DNA from 2 places in the Pseudoalteromonas sp. SR43-2 genome. Region 1 is predicted to be linked to the other one. Evidence: riboswitches for the same ligand, from Rfam matches in the RefSeq annotation. Region 1 holds a riboswitch; the other holds the start of a gene.
What was found. Region 1 has a riboswitch for cobalamin ahead of H5120_RS07710 (ABC transporter ATP-binding protein). Riboswitches for the same ligand answer to the same signal wherever they lie in the genome.

Region 1 (12,024 bases):
GTGCTGCGTTAAGCCCAGATAGCTTGTCGCTAATTTTCATTAAACTGCCAATTTGCGCTGGTGTTAGTTCACGGCATACTTTCATGAGCTCTTCGCTGTGCTCTAGTAATTCAGGCTGAGTGAACTTGTCTGTTGCGGGTGGCGTTTCGTAATCAAGATTTTTTGCAGGTGAAATAACAGTGATCATAGTTAGCTATTGACTTGTAATTTATTTAGTGTCAATTTCAACATTAAATGAAACGAAAAGCACGTTTTGTTTAAATAAATCCTCTCTTAAGAACCCATGCATTACCGTTTTTTTATTGATCAGGACATAAGACCTATCAAGCATTGTCACACTGTTGCAGTATGGATTAGATATATTAAGAGTGATTAGATTTTTCTTTTAACTTGCTTGGAATGAGGAAAGCAAATGACTTCAGCTCTACAAAGGCTAAAACAACATTCATCTATCGTAGCCGACACTGGTGATATTGAAGCTATTAAAAAGCATCAACCAGAAGATGCAACTACAAACCCGTCGCTTTTATTAAAAGCGAGCGAGATTGAAGCATATAAGCCTTACCTAGATAAAGCTTGGAGCTACGCAAAAGAAACCGAGCAAGAGCCTGCTAAACAACTTGAACTAGCATGTGATTACTTTGCCGTATTACTAGGTAAAGAAATTAGCGCTATTGTACCTGGTTATATTTCTACTGAGGTAGATGCACGCCTTTCGTTTAATACGCAAGCTACGATTGATAAAGCACATACCCTACTTAGCCTTTACGAAAAAGAAGGTGTAAGCAAAGACAAAATTTTAATTAAAGTAGCGTCTACATGGGAAGGTATTAAAGCCGCTGAGCAACTAGAAAAAGAAGGGACTAAATGTAACCTTACTTTATTATTTAGCGATGCCCAAGCTCGCGCGTGTGCCGATGCAAACGTATTTCTAATTTCGCCATTTGTTGGCCGTATTTTAGATTGGCACGTTGCTAACGGTATGGAAAAACCAACCGATCCGCTACAAGATCCAGGTGTTCAGTCTGTACGCAGCATTTTTGAATTTTACAAACGCCATGACTACAAAACAGTTGTGATGGGTGCAAGTTTCCGTAATACAGGCGAAATTATTGCTCTTACTGGTTGCGACAAGCTAACTATTAGCCCTAATCTTTTAGAAGATTTAGGTAACCTTGAAGGCGCACAGGAATACTTGCTAGAAACAGATATTCTTAAAGAGCCAAAACCAGAGCCACTTACAGAAGCGCAGTTCCGTTGGTTACATAACCAAGATGCTATGGCTACTGAAAAACTAGCTGAAGGTATTCGCTCTTTTGCTGATGCACAAGAACAACTAGAGGCGCGCTTTAAAGCAATGTAATTTGCTATAATCGTGTTTTAAAAACGTCGCAATAGCGGCGTTTTTTTATGCCTAAAATAGGCTACTTCTCTATTTAACCTTCATATAATCTTCGTATAAACCTTCATCAATTAATCACACTTATGTAACATAACTGTCACTTTTTTATTCTATTTTAACTAGGCCTGTGGTATAGGTATTCTTGAGGTCAATAAAATCAATAGGAGAAGTTCATGGATAGCCTAAACGATATATTAGAGATATTAGAAGGACCAGATACAACAAGGAAAACCTCTCAGAAAAATAAAAAAAGAAAATGGCGTGAAATAGAAGCAATAAAAGACAAACAGCGCCTACGTAAAGAACTACAAGAACTAGACTACTTTACAGACAGTATTGCAATTGATGAGCTCGATTTTTAATGCAATACGCCCCAACTAAACAAAAAGGCTTCCAGAATCTGGAAGCCTTTTTTAATGGTGTAAACAATTTGAGTTCTTTGGAATAAATTAAATTTGCCAGTTAATTGGCTTATCTTTTTGGGCTTGCAATAACTCATTCGTTTGTGAGAAATGCTTACAACCAAAAAAGCCTCTATGCGCCGAAAGCGGCGATGGGTGCGGCCCTTTTAAAACATGATGGCGAGCGCTATCTATGCCTTTACCCTTTTTTTGTGCATGTGCACCCCATAAAATAAATACCACACCTTCGCAGTGCTTATTAATATGGGCAATTACATTATCGGTAAATTGCTCCCATCCTAAATGCTTATGTGAATGCGCTTGCCCTTGCTCAACGGTCAATACTGTATTGAGTAAAAACACGCCCTGATCTGCCCAGCTTTGCAGGTAACCATGCTCAGGAATAATAAACCCGCTAATATCGACAGCTAACTCTTTGTACATATTTTTAAGCGACGGTGGCAACTTTTTTACATCAGGCAATACCGAAAAACACAAGCCATGCGCTTGCCCTTCTCCGTGGTATGGATCTTGTCCTAAAATTACAACGCGGATGTCATTAAGTGCGGTGGCATCAAAAGCACTAAATACTTGAGCTTCAGGCGGGTAAACAGCAACACCTTCATTGCGGCGATTAGCCACATACTCTAACGTTTGCTGCATGTAAGTTTGTTGTAATTCACTTTCTAAAAATGTAGCCCAATTGCTCATTGTGTACTCTTAATCTGTTTACGTGATGCGTCTATTTTATCACACATATCCGCGAGTCCATCTAGCATGCGCGGGGTAAAACGATGTAATAAATCGGCATTTACGCTAATAAATTGATCATTTTTAACTGCTGGTACTTCTGGCCACTTTTGCCAATTAACAACCGGCTGTGGTGTTTTTGATTTTTCATCAGGGATAATAATAACTTGTGGCTTAGTAACAATGACATTTTCGATACTAATTTGCGGGTAATCTGTAACGCTCTGTGCAAATACATTGCTTACATGGCATGTTTCAATCAGTTGGCTTATCCATGTGTTTTTACCTACCGTCATCATGGGCTCAGCCCATAACTGATAAAATCCGGTAATATTTTTTTTATCTTGCTGGCTTTTAATAATCGCGTTTAGTTTTTGTGTAAATGCATTTGCCGCTTGCTGGCTTTGCTCAATATTCCCTGTAAATTCACCAAAAGTAAGTAACTCGTCGGCTACACCAGCGATTGTGGTGGGGTTACTCAAATACACTTTTATACCTAAACGCTCTATTTGGGCTAAATCTTCGCTTTGGTTTCCGCTTTTCCACGCAATTACTAAATCAGGTTTAAGCGCTAACACTTTTTCAAGTGAGATACCGTAATAACCCCCTATGCGCTCAATACTTTGGGCTTCACTTGGGTAGTCGGCGTAATCAACCGTGCCCACAATATTATCGCCCGCCCCTATGGCAAATAGGTTTTCGACTATATGCGGTGCAAGCGCGATTATTCGCAGTTTTTTAGAATCATTAGCCTGCTCTGCAAGTGCACTACCCGATACACAAAAAAGCAGCACCCCAATAAAAAACGCTTTAAACATTAGTAATCAAACCCTTCGAGCGCTTTTATGCCTGAGTCGAATGCGTGTTTTACATTACGCACTTCGCTTACCGTGTCGGCAAGGTCGGTTAAAGTACGATGTGCTGCACGCCCTGTGATAATAACTGACTGCATTGGCGGGCGGTTATTAAGGGCTGTTACTACTTCATCTAAATCAACATAGCCGTATGTCACCATATACGTAAGCTCATCGAGTAATACTAAATCAATACTGCTATCAGCAAGCATGCGTTTTGACTCTTGCCATGTTGCTTGGGCGGCTGCGGTATCGGCTTCTTTATTTTGTGTATCCCAGGTAAAACCGGTGTTCATTACAACAAACTCAACGCCTGCACTTTGTAATAAATTACGCTCGCCACACTCCCACGTACCTTTAATATATTGGCAAACAGCTGCTTTTTTACCATGTCCAACGCAGCGTGCTACAACGCCAAAGCCTGAGGTTGATTTACCTTTACCGTTACCTGTAATTACCTGAAAAATACCTTTTACATCTTGTGCGGCAGCAACACGTGCATCCACTTGTTCTTTTACTTTTTGTTGACGCTGCTTATGCTTATCGTTGTTTTGTTCAGTCATTATTGTGCCCTTCATAAATCGAGATAATTTGCTGTATGTTTAAATGCGTTTCGCACATGGTTGCTAACCGTTCTAACTGCTGCTCGCGATGAGTGGCAATACTAATTGGGTTAATTGAGGCGCTTGGTTTTACCCATTTTAAAATTTGCGATGTAGCATCGGCTTCATCAAATAAGCCATGTAAATAAGTGCCCGCAATGGCGTTATCATCGCTAATAAAGCCATCAAACGTAAAGCCATGTGGGTGGCTTTCATCAAAGGTTAAAAATGGCTTATTAAGCGCTGCACCTTGGCTAATTCCTGCATGTATTTCGTAACCACTACAGAGTGTAGATTGGTTATTTAAAAGCAGTGTAGCGGTTATTTTAGTTAATACTTTTTGTGTTGTTAGCGTGGTTTCAAAATCGCACAGGGCAAGTCCATTTACTTGCTTTAATGATGACTCAATACCCTCGGGATCGTTGAGCGTATTGCCCAGCATTTGCATGCCGCCACAAATACCAAGTACTTTGCCACCATAGCGTAAGTGGCGCTTAATTTGAGTGTCCCAGCCTTCATTTTTCAAAAAATTTAAATCACCCAGCACATTTTTACTGCCTGGGAGAATTATCAGATCAACGTCTGGGATCGTTTGCGTATGGCGCACGTAATTTATATTAATGTTTGGGTGCAAACGCAGTGCATCAAAATCGGTGTGGTTACTAATGTGTGGTACAAGCAGCACTGCAATATTAATTGTGGCGTTGGTAACGTTATTATCAATTGCGACGGCGTCTTCAGCATCAAGCGCAAGGTCGTGTAAATAAGGTAATACGCCAACTACGGGTTTGTTTGTGTATTCTTCAAGCCAATCTAGCCCGCCTTGCAGCAAACCTATATCGCCTCTAAAGCGGTTTATAACAAAACCCTTTACGCGCGCTTGTTCTGACTCGCTTAACAACGCAAGCGTACCTACCAAGTGTGCAAATACGCCGCCTTTATCAATATCAGCAATTATAATTACTGGGCAATCTACCACTTCGGCGTAGCCCATGTTAGCAATATCGTTTTCACGCAGATTTATTTCAGCAGGGCTCCCAGCCCCTTCAACAAGGAGTAATTCAAAGCGTTTAGCTAAGCGGTTATGTGAAGTAATTACTGCATCCATCGCCACTTTTTTATAGTCGTGATATTTGCCCGCTTCCATATTACTAACGGCTTTTCCGTGAATAATTACTTGTGCGCCCGTGTCGCTATTAGGCTTAAGTAATATAGGGTTAAAGTCTATTTCTGGCTCTACTTTAGCTGCTATTGCTTGCAAAGCTTGCGCACGACCAATTTCGCCGCCATCTTTTGTTACTGCGCTATTAAGTGCCATATTTTGCGGTTTAAAAGGCGCAACCTTTACCCCTCGCTTAGCAAACACCCTGCAAAGGGCAGCAACTAAAGTGCTTTTACCAGCATCTGATGTAGTGCCTTGCACCATTAAGGTTTTCATGGAATTACACCCTTCGCTTTCTAAAAAACAATAAACTTAGAAAGAACACGCTACCAATAGCTGCAGTAATAACACCTACGGGCAGTTCTTGGTTTTTCAGCAAAGAGCGCGAAAGTACATCAACCCACACCATAAATGTACCGCCCACCAAGCTGGTTACCAGTAAGCCAGCGATGGTGCCTTGGGATATAAAAAAGCGCACAATATGCGGCACCATTAATCCGACAAACCCAATACCACCACACATAGCCACCAGCACAGCGGTAATTAATGAGCTTAAAACCAGCATAAGTATTCTAAAGCGCTGAACCCTCACACCTAATGTAATTGCGCTTTCATCGCCCAGTAACATAGCATTTAGCTGCCTTCTAAAGCTCAGCATTACAAACGTACACAATGTAATTACCAATAAAGGCAACCAAAGCGTAGCCCACTGCGCACGCGAAAAGCTGCCCAGTGTCCAAAATAAAATAGCGGCTACCGCCTGAGGGTCGCTCCAATAAAGCAACAAGCTGGTAAATGCACTAAATAAAAACGACAGAGCAACACCAGCTAATAACATTGATTCTACCTGTGCACTTTGCTGCCTACCTGCAATAAGTATTAATAAACTCATAGCGAGTAAGCTGCCCAGCAGTGCTGCTGCCGATAGCATAAAGCCTGCGCTAATGCCTGCTAGCGCCATAAGTAACACCACGCCAAATGAGGCACCCGACGATATACCAAATAAGTAAGGATCGGCTAAAGGGTTGCGCGTTACCGTTTGTAAAATAAGCCCTGCAATTGCTAAGCCAGAGCCTGCTAAAAAGGCGAGTAATGTGCGTGGCATTCTTAGCTCGTAAATAATACGCGTATTAAAAGACGCATCATTTGAGAGTAAAAAGCTATTAAGTACGTCTTGAAGTGAAGTCTCTGCTGCGCCAAAACTAAGTGCTGCAAATAAGCTAAATAAAGCCGCTGCAGCACTTATGAATAGCGCAAGTGAGTGGCGATTATTAACTGTGCTCATATTATTTGTAACCATAAAAGTAAGTGATATGAGGGATGCTATTTCCCGACTTCGATATTTGCGGGTGGTCATTTACTTGGGCGCAGACACCAAAAACGTCGCCTAACATGTTTTCGGTTAATACCTCACTTGGCGTACCTGTATGTGTAATTTCACCGTTTTTAATAACCACTAGTTCATCGCACATTGCCGAGGCTAAGTTTAAATCGTGAAACGATGCAAACACCGTCACACCCAACGATTTAGCAAGCTCCATTACCTGTATTTGGTATTTAACATCTAAATGGCTAGTTGGTTCGTCCATTATTAACAACTGAGGTTGCTGGACTATGGCGCGGGCTATCAAGGCACGTTGTTTTTCACCGCCCGAAAGTGATTCAAAGCTTTGCTCACTATGATCTGCCAACCCTACAGTGTTGATAGCTTGGGTGATTTTTTGTTTATCAATGTTAGTTACTGAGCTAAATAACGATTTATGAGGCGTTAGCCCAAGCGCAATAACATCAAATACGCTTAAGTTAAATTGCGAAGGTGTTTCTTGAAGTACCACAGCAACTTGCTTTGCATAATCTTCACTTTTAAGTTGCCAAATATCGTGATTATTAAAAGTAATCTGCCCTGATGTTGGCCGGTTAAAACGGTATAAACAACGCAGCAAACTCGACTTACCCGCCCCATTTGGGCCAATTAAACCAACAAATTTACCTGGCGATATTTGCAAATTAATATCATTTAAAATGCTTTTATTGGCAATCCCCCACGAAACATTTTTAACGTTAAGTAAAGGCGTGTTTAGCGCTGATTTAGTGTGCAACAGTGAGTCCTTGGTAGGCGTGAACTCACTAACAATACAGCTAACAATAACTAGTGTATTAATAAAAAATGAGTAAACCCGCTCGTTAAAAAATTATACCAATCTATTTAGATATAGAACCTATTCAGCGATAAATTTAATTCGTTAAATTGTTCAAATATTTATGCTGATTGGTATTGCTCATTTGTATCTGACTTAAAGCGTTGTACTAATTACAGTTACGGGAATAGTTGAGGACTCGCACCTCATTCCAAATGAAGCTCTATTATGGGCGGCTAAGTAAATAATTTAAAGCAAAAAAACCGCACTCAAAAGAGCGCGGTTAAAAAGGGAGTGTTTAAACTAATTTAGCGAATAGTTAAAACTTGTATTCCATACCTAAGCCTACGTAGTCTTGGTCAACGTTGTTGTCCATATCGAAGCTTGAGTAAAAGCCAAATACTTTAATGTTTTTATTTAATTTGTGATCAAGACCAACTGATATTGCTGACTTATCGTCGCTGTCGTCAAAATCCATGTCTTGGTATTGCACTTTAAATGTGTTGTTACCCATACTGTAAGCTGCATTTAATAGGTAACCATCCGCTTCTGCGCTGCCGTCAACTTTTTCTTGTGTTTGGTACATTGCACCTAACTTAAAGTTTTCAACTTTACCTTGGATTGACGCGCGTACTACATCGTAGCCATTTACTTCACTATCGGCTGCGATAGAGGCATATACTGCGCTCTTTTTAAGTGCCACGTCGCCGTAAGTAACCGCCATTGAGTAACCGTTATCAGCGTCTACATCATCTTCAGCTACAAAAGTAGCAAGTACTTTAAAACCTTCGTATGAGTTTGATGAATAACTAACAGTATTCCCTAAACGGTTTTCACCTTTAAATACATTTTTAATATCGCCTTCAAGGTCGTTAAACAAGTCTAACTTACCTTGAGATTGTTTAAGCGCAGTATCGTTACGACCAATAACCACTTGGCCAAACGCACCTTTTAAACCAACGTATTGGTTACGCGCAGAAATATTGTCGTCGTTATCGCCTTTTGAATCAGCATCAGACACATCAACTTGAAACTCAAACTTATATACCGCTTCTAAACTATCATTTATTTTTTCAGAACCTTTAACACCAAGACGAGATGCATTACTTTTTATCTCAGTAAAAGATCCTTCGCCGTCATCAGATGATTGCACTGTTACATTTGCTTTACCGTAAATGTCTACATCGGCAAGTGCATTAAAAGATAAACCACTTAATAGTGCTAAGCATAAGCTCGATTTTACAAATTTCATGTTATTTCCTTGGATAATCACAAAAGACTAATTTTTAAAACTGCTGCATTTTGTCACCGCTAAATGACAGTAATATTACAATGGAAATATTAATGTCTTTTTTTATTAATAAAAATGCATTAAATTTGAAATCAAAATAACATGAAAGCCAAATAAACGGCCGAACTTACTTACTTTTCTTTAATGACAAGCTTGGGGTCATTTGCGATAGTAAATTAACTAAGGTTTCTATTAACTCTTTTTGCTCGTTGTCTCTGTGATACGCTATAAACACGTCTCGCGAGGTATTTTCTACATCTTTAACATGAAACAGTTCACCTTTTTCTAAATGCCCTTCTACCAATACTTGAGGTATAAATGCACTGCCGCCACATTGCAGTATTAAATCAAGTGCAATACGTCCTGTGCTGGTTCTAAAATAAGGCGGTGTTTTACCGGTAAACTGACGCGCATGCCAAAGTGAGAAAGTAGTTCCCCAATCAACATATACATACTGATTATCAAAAAAGTTTTCGTTCGTTGCAGTGTCGTATCCGCTTACGGGAATGATTGGCAACTCACAGATTCGCTCTACCACTAGCTCGTCTACTTTTGGTGGATCAAACAATATTGCCAAATCAAGCGTGCGTTCTAATAACAGCCGAGTGCTTTCTTGTTGTGCTTTAACTTCTGCGACTAATGACACGCCCGGCATCGCTGATACAATATTTGTTATACCAAACTGTAAAAAAGCATCCCAAATATTGGGCGTTCCTGCTAAGCTAATTTGCTTATGCATATTATCGGCAAGCGCAACATCCACTTTGGCGCGTTGCATGCCCGTAATAATCATTTGTGCATGGGGTAATAAACGCTCGCCAGGTGCTGTAAGTTGAATGTTATTACGCTGGCGAATAAACAAATTAACACCAAGTCCTTGCTCTAATTGGCGAATTCTAAAGCTCACTGCAGACTGCGTAATATAAAGATTTTCGGCCGCTTTACCAAAGTGACGCGTACGCACTACCTCAACGAATGTTTTTAATAAATCGATATCCAATTTTTTATCCTCACGATAAAAATAATTTGTTTAATAAATTGCCAAACTTGCATCATACTCCAGCTAATTACTAAGGTATGAGGATAAAGCTATGAGCAATAACATTTCATTACTACGCCAAGCATTTGTTAGCCAACGTCAATTTTATGATGATCAAAACTTTCCACGAGGCTTTAGCCGCAGCGGAAACTTCACCTTATTAGAAGCCAGCATACTTGAACAACACGGAGTTGTTTTAAAAGGCTTATACAGTAAAACAATTGAGCCGCAAAACGAACACCAAGAACAGTTTGTAGCAGTCGTAACTGGCTCACAAGAACCTACCAACCCAATCGAACGAGCTTGGGTAAAATACTTAAAACTAACGACCTGCAAAACTAAGTTTCATACTTTATTTGGCCGTTCAAAAATGTCGAGCCCGGCGCCGATTAGCCAAGAGTATTATTCAGAAGCGGATAATCTGTAAGTATTTAAGTTATTTGCTTTTTTGCGTTTTAACAGTTACAACTTGTATAAGCAAATATTTTTGCAAAATATATATAGGGTTGTTCCGTGACGCGAAAAATACTAATAGTTGAAGATACACCTGCCATGGCGCGAGTGCAAAAGCACATCGCGCTTAAGGCTGGTTATGAAGTTGATATAGCTGAGTCATTAGCGCAAACAAAAGAGCTTATAAGTAAAAATAGCTATTTTTGCGCTGTAGTTGACTTCATATTACCTGATGCCCCATTAGGTGAGGCAATACCTTGTACTATTAATGCAGACATTCCAACTATTGTAATGACGGGCAATATTGATAAAAAAACTCGCGACACTGTAGAAAAATACCCAATCATCGATTACATCATTAAAGAAAATAAACAAGCTTATCAGTACCTCGAAAAACAGTTACAGCGCCTGCCTCGCAACGAAAATGTAAAAGTACTCGTTGTTGACGACTCTAAATCGACCCGACGATACATTTGTAGTTTATTAGTGCGCCATAAATATCAAATTATTGAAGCGCAAGACGGACAAGAAGCGTTAAACCTACTTGAAGCTTCACCTGATATCTCAGTTATTATTACTGATAATGAAATGCCCAATATGAATGGCGATGAACTATGTAGCGAGATTCGCCGCTTATATAGCAATGATGAAAAAGCTATTATTGGTATTTCGGGTTCTGACTCTGTAGGGCTTTCTAGTTTATTTTTAAAAAATGGCGCAAACGATTATTTGCACAAACCTTTTAATAGCGAAGAGTTTTACTGCAGGCTTAGTCAAAACGTCGATATGTTAGACCTTATAGCCACCATAAGGCGACAAGCCAACACGGATTATTTAACTAATTTACCAAATCGTCGTTACTTTTTTGAAGAAGCTGAAAAATCATTAAAGCAAATAAAACATACTAAAGGTGACGGTGCTTTAGCTATGCTTGATATTGATCACTTTAAATCAATTAACGATACATACGGACACGATGTTGGCGACGAAGTATTAAAAGGGCTCTCTATTTGCTTCAGTAAATACTTTAAAAAGCACTTAGTAGCGCGCTTAGGTGGTGAAGAGTTTGCAGTTTATTTTATAGATGCAGATAAACAAGAAGCCCTTAAACGCCTTGAAGGCTTTAGGTATTTTATAGAAATGAATAGCCAAGAGTTTAGTAAAGCTAAAATAAAATTCACCATTTCTATTGGCTTTGCAAACGGGCCTGTTTATCAAATTGATGAACTTTTAAAACAGGCCGACTTAAAGCTTTACGACGCTAAAGAATCTGGTCGTAATAAAATAGTTAGTTAACCATTTTATTAGTTAATTATACTTCTGCGGCTGTAATAGCCGCTTTTTTACGTTTGCGTGATTGATGGTAAGAGTCCCAACTAAAAATAGCCAGTGCACTCCAAATACATGCAAATGTTACTACACGCTCTGCATCAAACACTTCACCATAAAACACCACAGCTAGTATAAACATTAAGCTTGGCCCAATGTATTGAAAAAAGCCAAGTGTAGTATATTGCAAACGCTTAGCTGCACCGGTAAAACACAGCAGTGGTAATGTAGTTACAATACCTGCACTAATCAGTAGTACATTAGTATGCCAATCATTAGCTGGCAGGCTTGATGTTGCTGTAGGCACCATTAACCACCAATAAATAAGTGCGACAGGCAGTAATATAAGTGCTTCGAGTAAAATGCCAGGCAAGGCTTCAACCGGTAACTTTTTACGTAATAAACCATAAAGTGCAAATGATATAGCCAGTGAAAAGGCAACTACCGGAAACGAGCCAAAACTAATTAGCTGCAGCACTACACCGCTAAAGGCAAGGGCTACTGCTACGCCTTGGAACTTACGCAGGCGTTCGCCTAAAAAAAGCATACCCAGTAATACATTTAAAAGAGGATTTATGTAATAGCCCAAGCTTGCATCAAGCA
Region 2 (12,024 bases), on a different contig from region 1:
CGCGCGCCCTGTGCCCGAAACTTAATGACATTGTCAGATTTATCCATATCGGTAAAACACCATATAAAAAACAAACATAATAATGCCCCAAATTATGACCTTTCTTGTTGTTATACATAAGTTACAGCTAGTTTTAAATTTCATACATTACCGCTTTTTCCTCAACAAAATAGGAACAATGAATAAATCTTATTTACTTTTACGCTTAACGCACAAATTTATGAGATACATAACCGTCTTTTCACGGTCTTATTTCGTACAATACTTACAATTCATTTTCAGGTATGAAATCAATGTACTCAAGACAATCAGGTAAAGCACTTTTTCCATTTATTATTACGTTACTTCTAATATTTAGCGTTTATTTATATTTACCCGCTAGCCACGGCGAACAAGCCGATTCATCACAAATGTCTACCGAAGTAACGGCTCATACTGTTACCTCTGAGGAAAACGCAGTGATGATAGAGGCCATCGGTAGTGCACGTGCAAACCAAGCTATTTATATAAAAAGTGCGCAAAACGATTATGTCACAGATATATATTTTAAAGATGGCGACTTAGTCAGTAAAGGACAAAAATTAGTACAGTTACAAAGCCAACAAGAGCAACTCGCAGTTAAAGAACTCGGTATTAACTTACGTGAGGAAAAACGCCAGTTAGATCGCCTTACCGAACTTTCACGCTCGCAATCAACGGCAAAGTCATTACTTGAAGAACAATTATCTCGTGTTGATGCCACTGAAGCTCAACTAGAAAGCGCTAAAACAAAGTTAAATGAAATGACTATTACCGCGCCATTTTCAGGCCTGTTAGGTAAGCGTGAAATATCAGTTGGCGCCTACGTAAGCAACACAACAATAATCACCACACTTGATGATATTAGTATTATTAAAGTTGACTTTAAAGTACCTGAAAAATATTTAGCACAATTAAACATAGGTATGAAAGTACTTACCCAAAACGATGCCTACCCAGGGCAGACATTTAACGGCAAGGTAACGCATATTAGCTCGCGTATTGATTCGGTAACACGCAGTGTTGAAGTAACTGCAAGTTTTGCTAATAAATCAGGATTACTTCGCCCAGGTATGCTACTAAATACAGCACTTGAGCTAAGCAGTAACCAAGCTTTAATGGTGCCAGAAAAAGCGGTTATCCCTTTACAAGACAAACACTTTGTTTTTCAAATTCAAGACGGAGTAGCCAATAAGGTTGAAGTGCATGTTGCTGGCAGAAATAATGGCTGGGTTGCTATCGATGAAGGTTTAAATGATGGCGAGCAAATTGTTACTGAAGGGCTAATAAAAATTCGCTCTGGTAGTAAAGTAAGCGTAAAGGGGTAATACGTGAAAATTACTGATACTAGCGTTAAACGCCCCGTTTTTGCCATAGTAATTAATTTGCTGCTTCTTACTTTTGGTCTGGTTGCATTTACTATGCTACCACTTCGTGAGTACCCTGATATTGAAACGCCAATAGTAAATATCAGCACTGAATACACAGGTGCTTCTGCCGAAATTATAGAAACCAAAATAACGCAAATAATAGAAAATCGAATTTCCGGTATTGAAGGTATTAAAAGTATTAACTCTTCGAGCCGGAATGGGCGCTCAAATATTACCATTGAGTTTGATATTAACCGCGACATAGATGCTGCATCTAACGATGTACGCGAACGTGTAGCACGTGCACTTGATAGTTTACCCGATCAGGTACGCCCACCAGAAGTGTCAAAATCAAATAGTGATGAAAGCCCTATTGCATGGTTTGTATTAAACAGCGAAACAATGGACTCGTTGCAGCTCTCTGATTATGCGCAGCGTTTTATTGTTGACCGCTTAGCCGTTGTAGATGGTGTATCTAACGTGCGTATTGGTGGTGAGCGCCAATACGCCATGAAAATTTGGCTAAACCGCCAAGCAATGGCTGCACGCGGTATTACCTCAAGCGATATTGAAAATACACTGCGTACAGAAAACGTTGAATTACCTGCCGGCGAAATAGAATCAATAGATCGCGACTTTACCGTGCGTACTGCACGTAGTTATAAAGATCAGCGCGATTTTAAAAACCTTGTTATTAAACGTGGTGAAGAAGGTTATTTAGTGCGTTTAGGTGAAGTTGCCGACGTAAAATTAGAAGCTGCCGATGACGAAAGCTTATTTCGTGGTAACGGGCGCAACATGATTGGCCTAGGAATTGTAAAACAAGCTAAAGCAAACACGCTTACCGTAGTAGACAACGCACGCAGCGAACTTGAAAAAATCAAACGTAACCTACCTGAAGGCACAACAATTCAAGACAGCTACGATTCGTCTGTATTTATTAAAGAATCAATTAGTGAAGTTTACAGCACACTTGCCATCTCTATGGGTTTAGTCGTACTCGTTATATTTTTGTTTTTAGGCAATATACGAGCAACGCTTATTCCTGCGGTTACCGTACCGGTCGCACTTGTTGGTAGCTTTATGTTTTTATTAGCAATGGGTTACTCAATCAACTTACTCACTTTACTTGCCTTAGTACTGGCTATTGGTTTAGTAGTAGATGATGCCATTGTAATGCTTGAAAACATTCACCGTCGTATTGAACTAGGTGAGCCGCCATTACTAGCTGCATATAGAGGTGCGCGTGAAGTTGGTTTTGCCATTGTCGCAACCACGCTTGTACTAATATCGGTGTTTGTGCCACTTGTATTTATGGATGGCCGTATAGGGGCATTATTTACTGAGTTTGCAATGGCGGTGAGTGCTGCCGTATTTTTCTCAAGTGTTACAGCGCTGACTCTCGCACCAGCCTTGTGTTCTAAAGTACTTAAAGTATCAGACAAACCAAATAAATTTAGCCAATGGATGGACCGCCAGTTTACTAAAATTGAAGTAAGTTACCGTAATTCGCTCTCCACTAACATAACCCGTAAATGGGGCTTAATGGTGAGCTTATTATTAGCGGGCTTTGTTAGTTACTCGTTGTTTTTACAAGTTCCCTCTGAGCTAACGCCAAAAGAAGACCGTGGCACGTTCTTCATTATGATGAGCGGCCCTGAGGGCGCAAGTTACGAAAATAACGCCGCTAATATGGCTAAAATTGAAGAACGCTTAATGCCTTACTCGCAAGCAGGTGAGCTAAGTCGCGTACTTGTTCGAGTACCTGGCTGGGGTGGCAGCGGCGGTGTTGCTATTGTTGGTATGGCCGATTGGGATAAGCGCAAACGCTCAACATGGGAAGTAATGGACGAAATAAGCGGTAAAATGCAAGAAGTTACCGATGTTCGTGCATTTGCCATTATGCGCCGTGGTATTGGCGGTGGTGGTTCATCTCGCCCTATTGAGTTTGTATTGCAAGGTAATGATTATGCACAACTTGCCGATTGGCGTGACCGTATAATTAAGCGTGCTGAACAAAACCCAGGTTTAGTAAGAATCGATCATGATTATAAAGAAACCTTCCCGCAGTTTTTAGTCAGCATAGATAAAAACAAGGCCGCTGATTTAGGCGTTTCTGTATCTGATGTAGGCCGTACACTTGAAACAATGCTTGGCCAGCGCCGTGTTACAACCTTTATTGACCGTGGTGAAGAATACGATGTAATTTTAAAAGGGACTAAAGAAGACTTTACTAACCCTACTGACATTTCAAATATATATCTTAAATCACGAAGCGGTGAACTAGTCCCACTTGATAGCCTTATCAGCTTAAAAGAAGAAGCAACCGCATCGCGCTTAAACCGATACAACCGTATGCGCGCAATTACATTAAGCGCCAACTTAGCCGACGGTTATACGCTTGAGCAAGCGCTTAACTTTTTAAACGAAGTAGCCGCGCAAGAAAACGATATAGATGGCGCCGTAGATTACAAAGGCGAGTCGCAGCTTTATTACGAAGGCGCATCAGCGATGACCTACGTATTTATACTTGCACTCACTGTTACCTTTTTAGTACTGGCAGCGCAGTTTGAAAGCTTTATGCATCCGTTCGTCATTATGCTTACCGTACCACTTGGTTTAATGGGCGCTATGTTCGGACTTTGGGCTACAGGACTTACCTTAAATATTTACAGCCAAATAGGTATTGTCATGCTCATTGGGTTAAGTGCTAAAAACGGTATTTTGATTGTAGAATTTACTAACCAACTGCGCGATAAAGGCGTTGAATTTAGTGAAGCTATTTTGCAAGCAGCAACTCAGCGTTTGCGCCCTATTATTATGACCTCGCTGACTACGGTTATGAGTTCGGTACCTTTAGTACTTGCTTCAGGTCCGGGCGCTGAAAGCCGTATGGTGATAGGTGTAGTCGTGTTTACTGGGGTTATTGTATCGACCCTACTAACTCTTTTTGTTGTACCTGCTGCATATTATGCACTTGCACGTAACACTCAATCACCTGAGTTTTTACAGCAAAAATTAGACAAACAAGCTGCTGAAAAACCTTTCGAAGAGATCTAGCCTCTTAATTGCGCCGTAACCTTGTTGTTGCGGCGCATACAATTTATGCTCGCCTTTAAACCCCATATACATTTTAGGAATACTTATGAGCTCAACAACGCAAGTAGCAACATTTGGTGGCGGCTGTTTTTGGTGTATAGATGCTGCATTTAGACGTGTAAATGGCGTACTAACCGTAAGCTCTGGCTACACCGGCGGTGAAACAAATAACCCAACATATGATTCTGTATGCTCAGGCACAACCGGTCACGCTGAGGTTGTTAAAATTGAATTTGACGCGACTGTAGTTAGCTTTGAAACACTCTTAGCTATGTTTTTCACACTGCATGATGCAACACAATTGAATCGCCAAGGTAACGATATAGGCACACAATATAGAAGTGTGGTTTACTATCACGATGAAGCTCAACTTAAGCAAACCAACGAAGTGATAGCTCAACTGCAAAGCCATGTCGCTGAGCCAATTGTGACAGAAGTCAGCCCTGCCACTACGTATTATCCAGCAGAGCATTATCATCAAGATTACTATAACGAAAACCCACAGCAGGGTTACTGTAGTATTTTAATAGCACCTAAATTACATAAGTTTGAAACCGTATTTAAAGAGTTCTTAGCTGACTAGCTAATTTGAGCAGTTAAATTAATTAGTTAAACTTAGCTACACATTAAAAAGCCCGACATAAGTCGGGCTTTTTAATATTAATAAATACCGTTAAAACTGGTAGCTTGCGCCTGCAAAAAAGCGACGCTCTGGTGTGTTGTAGTAATACACTTCACCCGTTGTAAAATCAACGTTTGAATCAACAGCGTTATACTCTTTATCAAATAAGTTTTCTACACGAAGCGAAACTTCAATATGTTCATTTACTTGATAATTACCCGCTAAGTTCCAAAGCGTGTATGATCCTAAACGCGTCACAGCACCTTGTCGGTCGCTACGGTATTGCATGTCTAAGCTTGCGTCAAAAGCACCAAACTGTTTTGCAAGTTCCCAGTTAAAAGTACGTTTAGCAACATTACGTAACTCTGCGCCCGTTTCTTCGTCTTCAGCGCTTAAGTAAGCAAAGTTAAGGTTGCTATCAAAACCAAAAAACTGCTGAGATAAGCTAAATTCAACCCCTTCGTAACGTGCTTCATCGATATTAGCCAATGCAAAGTTTGCATCGTAATCAATCTTATCTTCTATATTGTTTCTAAATATTGCAATATCAACTTGCGCGATATCAAAATCCACACTCAAACCTAACTCACGGTTTACTGATTTTTCAGGTTGTAAATCAGGGTTACCATAAAGTGGATAATATAAATCGTTAAATGTAGGAGCTTTAAAGCCAGTACTTTGGCTTATACGAAATGTTGCATCTTCAGATAAATGATAACCTGCAGCGGCGGTATACGTTGTTTCATCGCCAAATTGCTCGTCATCATCTTGGCGAACAGTTAAATTAGCCAGTACTTTATCTGCATCGTAGTAAGCACCTACAAACACAGCAAGTACATCGCGGCTGTCTTCAACAAATAGTTGCGAACTATGCGACACATCATCGTTGTACCAATTAACACCACCACTAATGTTAAGTTCATTAGATAACAGGTACTGGCCGTTATAATCAATTTGTGTGCGTTTAGTTATAAATGTACTTGTTGTTGGCCCAACTGAAAAATCGACATATGTATTGTCTGAATCATCTGTTGAAAGCGCTAAATCAATACTATGCGTTTGGTTAGTGTAGTTTTTACTCCAACCTGCAGAAAGTTGATAGTTTTTAAAATCATCTCGTTCAATCGTACTGCCTGCAGGGCTAAAGCGACTGTCGTAATCTGCATAGCCTTCACTGTATTGGCCTAATAACTTAAAGTCGCCGTAATGTGCATCGGTGTAGTTAACTTTAAAACCAAGGTTTTTATTTTCATAGCCATCTTCATCAGGTGCTACGCCTTGCAGTACATCAAAGTTATCTGTTTTTTCAAAGCCTGCGTTAAATGCTGTTGTTATATCATCTGATTTTACAGAGCCTGCAACTTGATAATTTTGATAAGAGTCAGAACCAAATGTAGCGCTTAGGGATAAGTTATCTGACTCACGCGTAATAATATTAATAACACCAGCGAGTGCATCAGAGCCATAAACAGCCGCGCGAGAGCCTTTAATAATTTCTATGCGTTCAATACTATTTAGAGGAACATTATTTAATGCTTTTTGACCTAGTGTTGCTGAGCCTGTACGTACACCGTCAATTAAAATCAACGTATCGCCAGAGCCCGTACCACGAAGTGACACACCTGTATTTTGACCAAAACCACCATTTGGATTAACCTGAAAACCCACTCGCGTGCTTAAAAGTGTAGGTAAATCGCGTACATTACTAGCTTCTATTTCAGCACGTTCAATAACATTTACACTCGCTAAAACGTCGTTAATTGATTGCTCAAACTTATTAGCTGTAACGGTTATTTTTTCAATTGATTGCTCTGCACCAGACACAGAAAATGAAAGCGCAGCAGAAATTGCAACGCCTAGAGTTGTTTTGTTTAACATGATGTCCCCTACCTTTGCCCACCGCAAAGATTTAAGTAAGTAAGATTGCATCAAGGCCGGTCTCCGGACTCAGTAAGCACATAAAAACATGCAATACTCTACCGTTGCGGGGGCAGTGTTGGGCTTGTAGTCATCATGAAAACGCACCAACTTCCCGATTATCCTGCTAAAAAAATCATTACATGAAGTGGCTAGCAAGCACCTTGAAAATATGCCGTCATTGTGAGTATTTTGTTTACAAATGTCAATGGACGTCTATATAGCTAAAAGCTATTTCAGTTCAGTGCTGTATTATTATAGCTTGAAGGAATACCGTACTTATCAAGTAGCTTCTGAAGTTGCATTTGTGTAGTAGGTAAATTTAATATTTCATCCATTTTGTGAATTGATATTTTATTTGATTGTGAGTTAATCAAAAAATGTGTTTCATACACTGCATCTGGTACGTCACTCTTAAATAGTAAATCCATATTTAAGATATTCTGCTTTTTAAAATACTGATAAGCAATACTGTTTAAAACCCCGACTTCAGCGCGCCTTAATAGCAGCATTTTAACTACATTGAATTCATCAATTGTTAGGCTTACCTGGTGCTCTTCTCTCAAGTATTCGGCATTTGTATTAAATCCTGCAAATTGATACGAGTACCCTAAAACCCCAACTTTGGTTAATTTGTCCAGATTGTCAAAATAAGTTTGTTCTGATGCATTCTCTTTGAGTGTATAAAGCTCGTTTTTGGTGATGGTATAAAATTCAGTTTTTTCAATGTTTTTCTGCGTTGTTTTTGGCAGCCATTGCATTGCCATTAAAAATAAAACGTCGAAGTTATTTTTTTCAACAGACAAAGTAAGCCTTTTTACAGGTAAAGAAATAAGTATAAAATTAAATTCCTCCTGTGCGTCGTTTAAAATATTAATAAACTCAGGAGCAAAGCCCTGCTTTTTTTGCGCGTTAATAATAATCGGAAAGTAGCCATCTTCGACCAATACATCAATATCAACTGCCTTTGATAAGCTTGGCTTGGTAAATATAAGCAAAACAAATAACAGAAATAATTGATGGGGTCTCATTTTAATACCTTCTAGAGTGAAATTTTTATTATATTCAATTAAATATAATAGCTTAAATATCAAAAAGAGGATTAACACATGCAGAACTACGAGAGGATAAAGTGGGAAAGTTGTAAAAAGATTAAGTAGCTTTAATCTGTCTGCAAATATAGACAAATTAAAGCACTTTTATTAAAAACAGTTTATAAATTAGTCGCGAAAGTTTTTAAACTGAAAAGGCTGACCTAAATCGGCACTGCGAACTACCTGCATTGCTTCTTGAAGATCGTCACGCTTTTTACCTGTCACACGCACTTCTTCGCCTTGAATAGCGGCTTGTACTTTAACTTTTGAATCTTTAATGGCTTTAACCACTTTTTTGGCCATGTCTTTTTCGATACCTTGCTTTAACCCAACGTTACGAAATACATTTTTTCCTGCACGGCTAATATCTTGAAGTTCTAAACTAGCTACATCCATACCGCGCTTTGAAATTTTTCCCGCTAAAATATCGAACAACTGCATAACTTGAGAGTCAGCTTCTGCTTTAAGCTTAATTGTTTTATCGTTTAGCTCAATAGATGCATCAACGCCTCTAAAATCAAAGCGAGTCTCTAGTTCACGGTTTGCGTTATCAACCGCATTTTTAGCTTCGTTCATTTCTACTTCAGATACAATATCAAATGAAGGCATTAGTATACTCCTAACTATTTAATCTTAATTTTATGTGGCAATTATAACGCTAAAATTATAAATCTTTACATTTTTCTGCATCTTGTTCAGGTGCGATACTAAATTAGTTTGATATACTTGCGCCTCTTTTTTAAGCGATTTTAGGATTTGTCGTGACAAGGCGTGTTTATCAAGCAGTTTTTTTAATCAGCATAGTGGCTTTCACCTTTTTATTTGCTAAAGAAATAAAAGGTGGCGTTGTAAATTTATTCCCTCATGTTGATAAAGTCGCCCATTTTGGGATTTTTTTTATATTAGCCATAATAATGGATAAGGCTTTTAAGCTTCCTTTATATGCTCAAATACTCTTATTAGCAGGCTATGGCGCCTCGATAGAAATAATGCAAGACGCACTTCCTTATAGGCAAGCATCACTTGGTGATTTTTTTGCTGATTTTGCAGGTGCTGCAAGCTACTTTTTACTTAGAGTAATTTTTACACCTCGAAAAAAGAACCCACATGGCTAATATTTTAATCGTTGGCGATGGCGCTATTGGCTTGTTGCTGAGCCACTTTTTGAGCGCATCGCATAATATCAGTGTTTTAACTCGTAAAAACCCAACAAACACCCGCTTTTACAGCAGAGCTAAGGGTGCATCAAAAAAAATTAACGCAAAATTTATTTCATTAAATCAGTTAGATAAAGCAACTGAATTTGATGTAATTTTATTTACCGTTAAAGCTTTTCAAGTGCTTGATGCGTTTTCTCAAATAAAGCCATTTTTACCGACACATTGCTCTGTTGTACTTTCGCATAATGGAATGGGCAACGTTGATGAGATAAATAACCAGCTAAACACCCATCAAGCACTCTACTTTTTAACGACAAGCATAGCTGGCTTTAAATCAAACCAATATATTGTGCAACACACAGGTGAAGGACAAAGCGTTATTGGTGGCTGTAATGAGCTTGCACTTCAAAATAGCGCGCCAATAGCTGATATTTTTAAAGTAATACCCAATCTAAAGTTTACTAATAACATTCAGCAGCTTCGTTTTGAAAAGCTACTCGTCAATATTGCCATTAATCCATTAAGCGCTTTAAGTAATGTAAAAAATGGCGAATTACGTGCACCTAAGTACAATACAATAATTTTTAATGCACTCACTGAAGCATGCAATATTGCAAAGGCTCAAGGGCTTAATATCCCATTAATTAAAGCTCTCAATACCGCTTATAAAATAATGGAGTTAACCGCAAATAATTACTCATCAATGCAGCAAGATATAGCTCACAATAGAGAAACTGAAATATCAGCTATATGTGGCTATATTAGCCAACAAGGTAAACTTCACAGTATTCCAACGCCTTACAACGATGAGTTGTTAGTTAAAATTCAGGCAAAAAAAAGCGTGGTATAAACCACGCTTATATAAGCTTTTAACTTTACGGGCGATAAACTTTTACAGTTTCGAAGCCCTGTTCGTGCAGCATAAGTGCCTGTAGTTGGCTCATTACGCCTCTGTCACAATATAAATAGTAGTCGGTGTCTTTTGGTAAATCACCAAACTTAGTAGCCAAACGGAAGAACGGCAAATGCACCACTTCAACACCATCGATTGCAAGCGGTGCAGCTTCTTCTTCTTCTGGTGAGCGAATATCAATTACTACAGAGCCTGCAGGTAAATCAGCAACCGACTCAGCCTCTTTTAGCTCTTGCTTGGCTTCTACGTCAATATCGCGTACATCCATTATGCGCGCGTTATTTACTACGGTATCTAGCACATCAAAATCGAACTTTTCTTCTTCGGCTTCTATTACTTCAATTTTAGCTTTAACTGTCGGCTTTTTAGAAATAACACCACAATATTCAGGCATCGTTTCAGCCATTTCAGCTGTACCAATTTGGCGAGCAAGGTTAATAATTTCTTGTTTATCATTTTGAATTAGCGGGCGTAAAATAAGTGTTTCGGTAACGCGGTCAATCACGCTTAAGTTCGCTAATGTTTGACTAGATACTTGGCCAATACTTTCACCAGTGACAAGCGCCTGAATGTTTAACTTTTCAGCCACTACACTTCCTGCTCGCATCATCATACGTTTAAGCACAACACCCATTTGGCTGTTTTCAACGTTTTCTAAAATTTCAGCAACAACAGGTTCAAAATCAACTGTTATAAATTTCACTTTATGTGTTGAGCTGTATTTTTTCCATAAAAAATAGCTCGCTTGCTTAACACCAATCTCGTGTGCTGCGCCACCTAGATTAAAGAATAAAAAGTGCGTACGTGCGCCTTTACGAATCATTTGGTAACTTGCTACGCCAGAGTCAAAACCACCCGACATAAGCGAAAGCACGTCTTCTTGCGTTGGTAGTGGAAAGCCCGCCATACCAAAATGCGTTTGCGAAACAATGTAAGCTTTATCGTCTTTTACTTCTAATCGTATTGTTACTTCTGGACGGCTAAGCTTAACGCTTGCGCCTTCAATATGTTGATTTAGCCCACCACCAACATAACGCTCTAAATCAGTCGAGGTAAAGTCGTGTTGGCCTATACGCTTAGCACGCACACAAAAAGTTTTACCCACAATTGTGTGACCCACTAACGCTATTGTTTTTTGATAGATATCATCGAGAGTTTCAAATTGTGTTTCGGTTACTTCAATAAACTGAACGATACCAGGTATGCGTTTAAGGCTGTCGATAAAATCAAGGCGAACTTGTGCATCTTCAAGCTTTGTAACAACTGAAATATTATCCCAGTTATTTCTTACTTGTACTTTTTCGTCAAGACGTCGCAATACAATTTTAATGTTATTTTCTAACACTTTAGTAAAGCGTTTACGGACCGAACGGCTTTTGATGGCTATTTCAGGATGTAGTTTGACGATAAATTTAAGCATAGTTCACTCTTAGACTGCGGGAATTCGCGCTCCCAGGCATTTGGCGCGCGATTATAGCAAAAAATTCAGCGTCTAGGAAACAGCCAAAAGGCAACGGCTAAACAACAGTTGGGGCTTGTTGTGCTAATTCAGTGTATTTTTCGCGTAATAGGTTCATTTTATCAATACTTTTATCGGTACTGTACGCTCTAAATAATGTAAGTACTTTTAAAATACCGTGATATATATCTTGCTCAGCAAGGGTACCGCTTGGCCTACGAGCCTTAATATAAGGCGTCCAAAAGCTAACAGTTAACTTTAGTGTATGGGCTAAATCAATGACATCTTGCTCATCAATAGCAATCATTTCACTATCGCGAAGACCTAGAATAATTTTACGAACTTGCTCTAATAACTCTAACTGAAAATCAA

Region 2: another riboswitch for cobalamin. It lies ahead of H5120_RS01450 (TonB-dependent receptor domain-containing protein); the one in region 1 lies ahead of H5120_RS07710 (ABC transporter ATP-binding protein).

Annotation. Positions count from the first base shown of each region.
Region 1 is NZ_JACJED010000006.1:214,545-226,568, forward strand. Features, by position in the region: gene yaaA (peroxide stress protein YaaA) at 1-187, opposite strand, end outside; gene tal (transaldolase) at 413-1,363, shown strand; gene H5120_RS07680 (DUF3545 family protein) at 1,576-1,764, shown strand; gene ung (uracil-DNA glycosylase) at 1,852-2,514, opposite strand; gene H5120_RS07690 (cobalamin-binding protein) at 2,511-3,371, opposite strand; gene cobO (cob(I)yrinic acid a,c-diamide adenosyltransferase) at 3,371-3,970, opposite strand; gene H5120_RS07700 (cobyric acid synthase) at 3,963-5,447, opposite strand; gene H5120_RS07705 (iron ABC transporter permease) at 5,452-6,456, opposite strand; gene H5120_RS07710 (ABC transporter ATP-binding protein) at 6,458-7,270, opposite strand; cobalamin riboswitch at 7,434-7,558, opposite strand; gene H5120_RS07715 (porin) at 7,629-8,561, opposite strand; gene H5120_RS07720 (LysR family transcriptional regulator) at 8,728-9,600, opposite strand; gene H5120_RS07725 (DUF413 domain-containing protein) at 9,692-10,066, shown strand; gene H5120_RS07730 (response regulator) at 10,153-11,388, shown strand; gene rarD (EamA family transporter RarD) at 11,405-12,024, opposite strand, start outside.
Region 2 is NZ_JACJED010000001.1:294,381-306,404, reverse strand. Features, by position in the region: gene H5120_RS01470 (DUF2982 domain-containing protein) at 1-47, opposite strand, end outside; gene H5120_RS01465 (efflux RND transporter periplasmic adaptor subunit) at 294-1,346, shown strand; gene H5120_RS01460 (efflux RND transporter permease subunit) at 1,350-4,448, shown strand; gene msrA (peptide-methionine (S)-S-oxide reductase MsrA) at 4,534-5,070, shown strand; gene H5120_RS01450 (TonB-dependent receptor domain-containing protein) at 5,161-6,987, opposite strand; cobalamin riboswitch at 7,024-7,208, opposite strand; gene H5120_RS01445 (ABC transporter substrate-binding protein) at 7,263-8,213, opposite strand; gene H5120_RS01440 (YajQ family cyclic di-GMP-binding protein) at 8,247-8,729, opposite strand; gene H5120_RS01435 (VanZ family protein) at 8,882-9,235, shown strand; gene H5120_RS01430 (ketopantoate reductase family protein) at 9,228-10,130, shown strand; gene thiI (tRNA uracil 4-sulfurtransferase ThiI) at 10,156-11,613, opposite strand; gene H5120_RS01420 (TetR/AcrR family transcriptional regulator) at 11,711-12,024, opposite strand, start outside.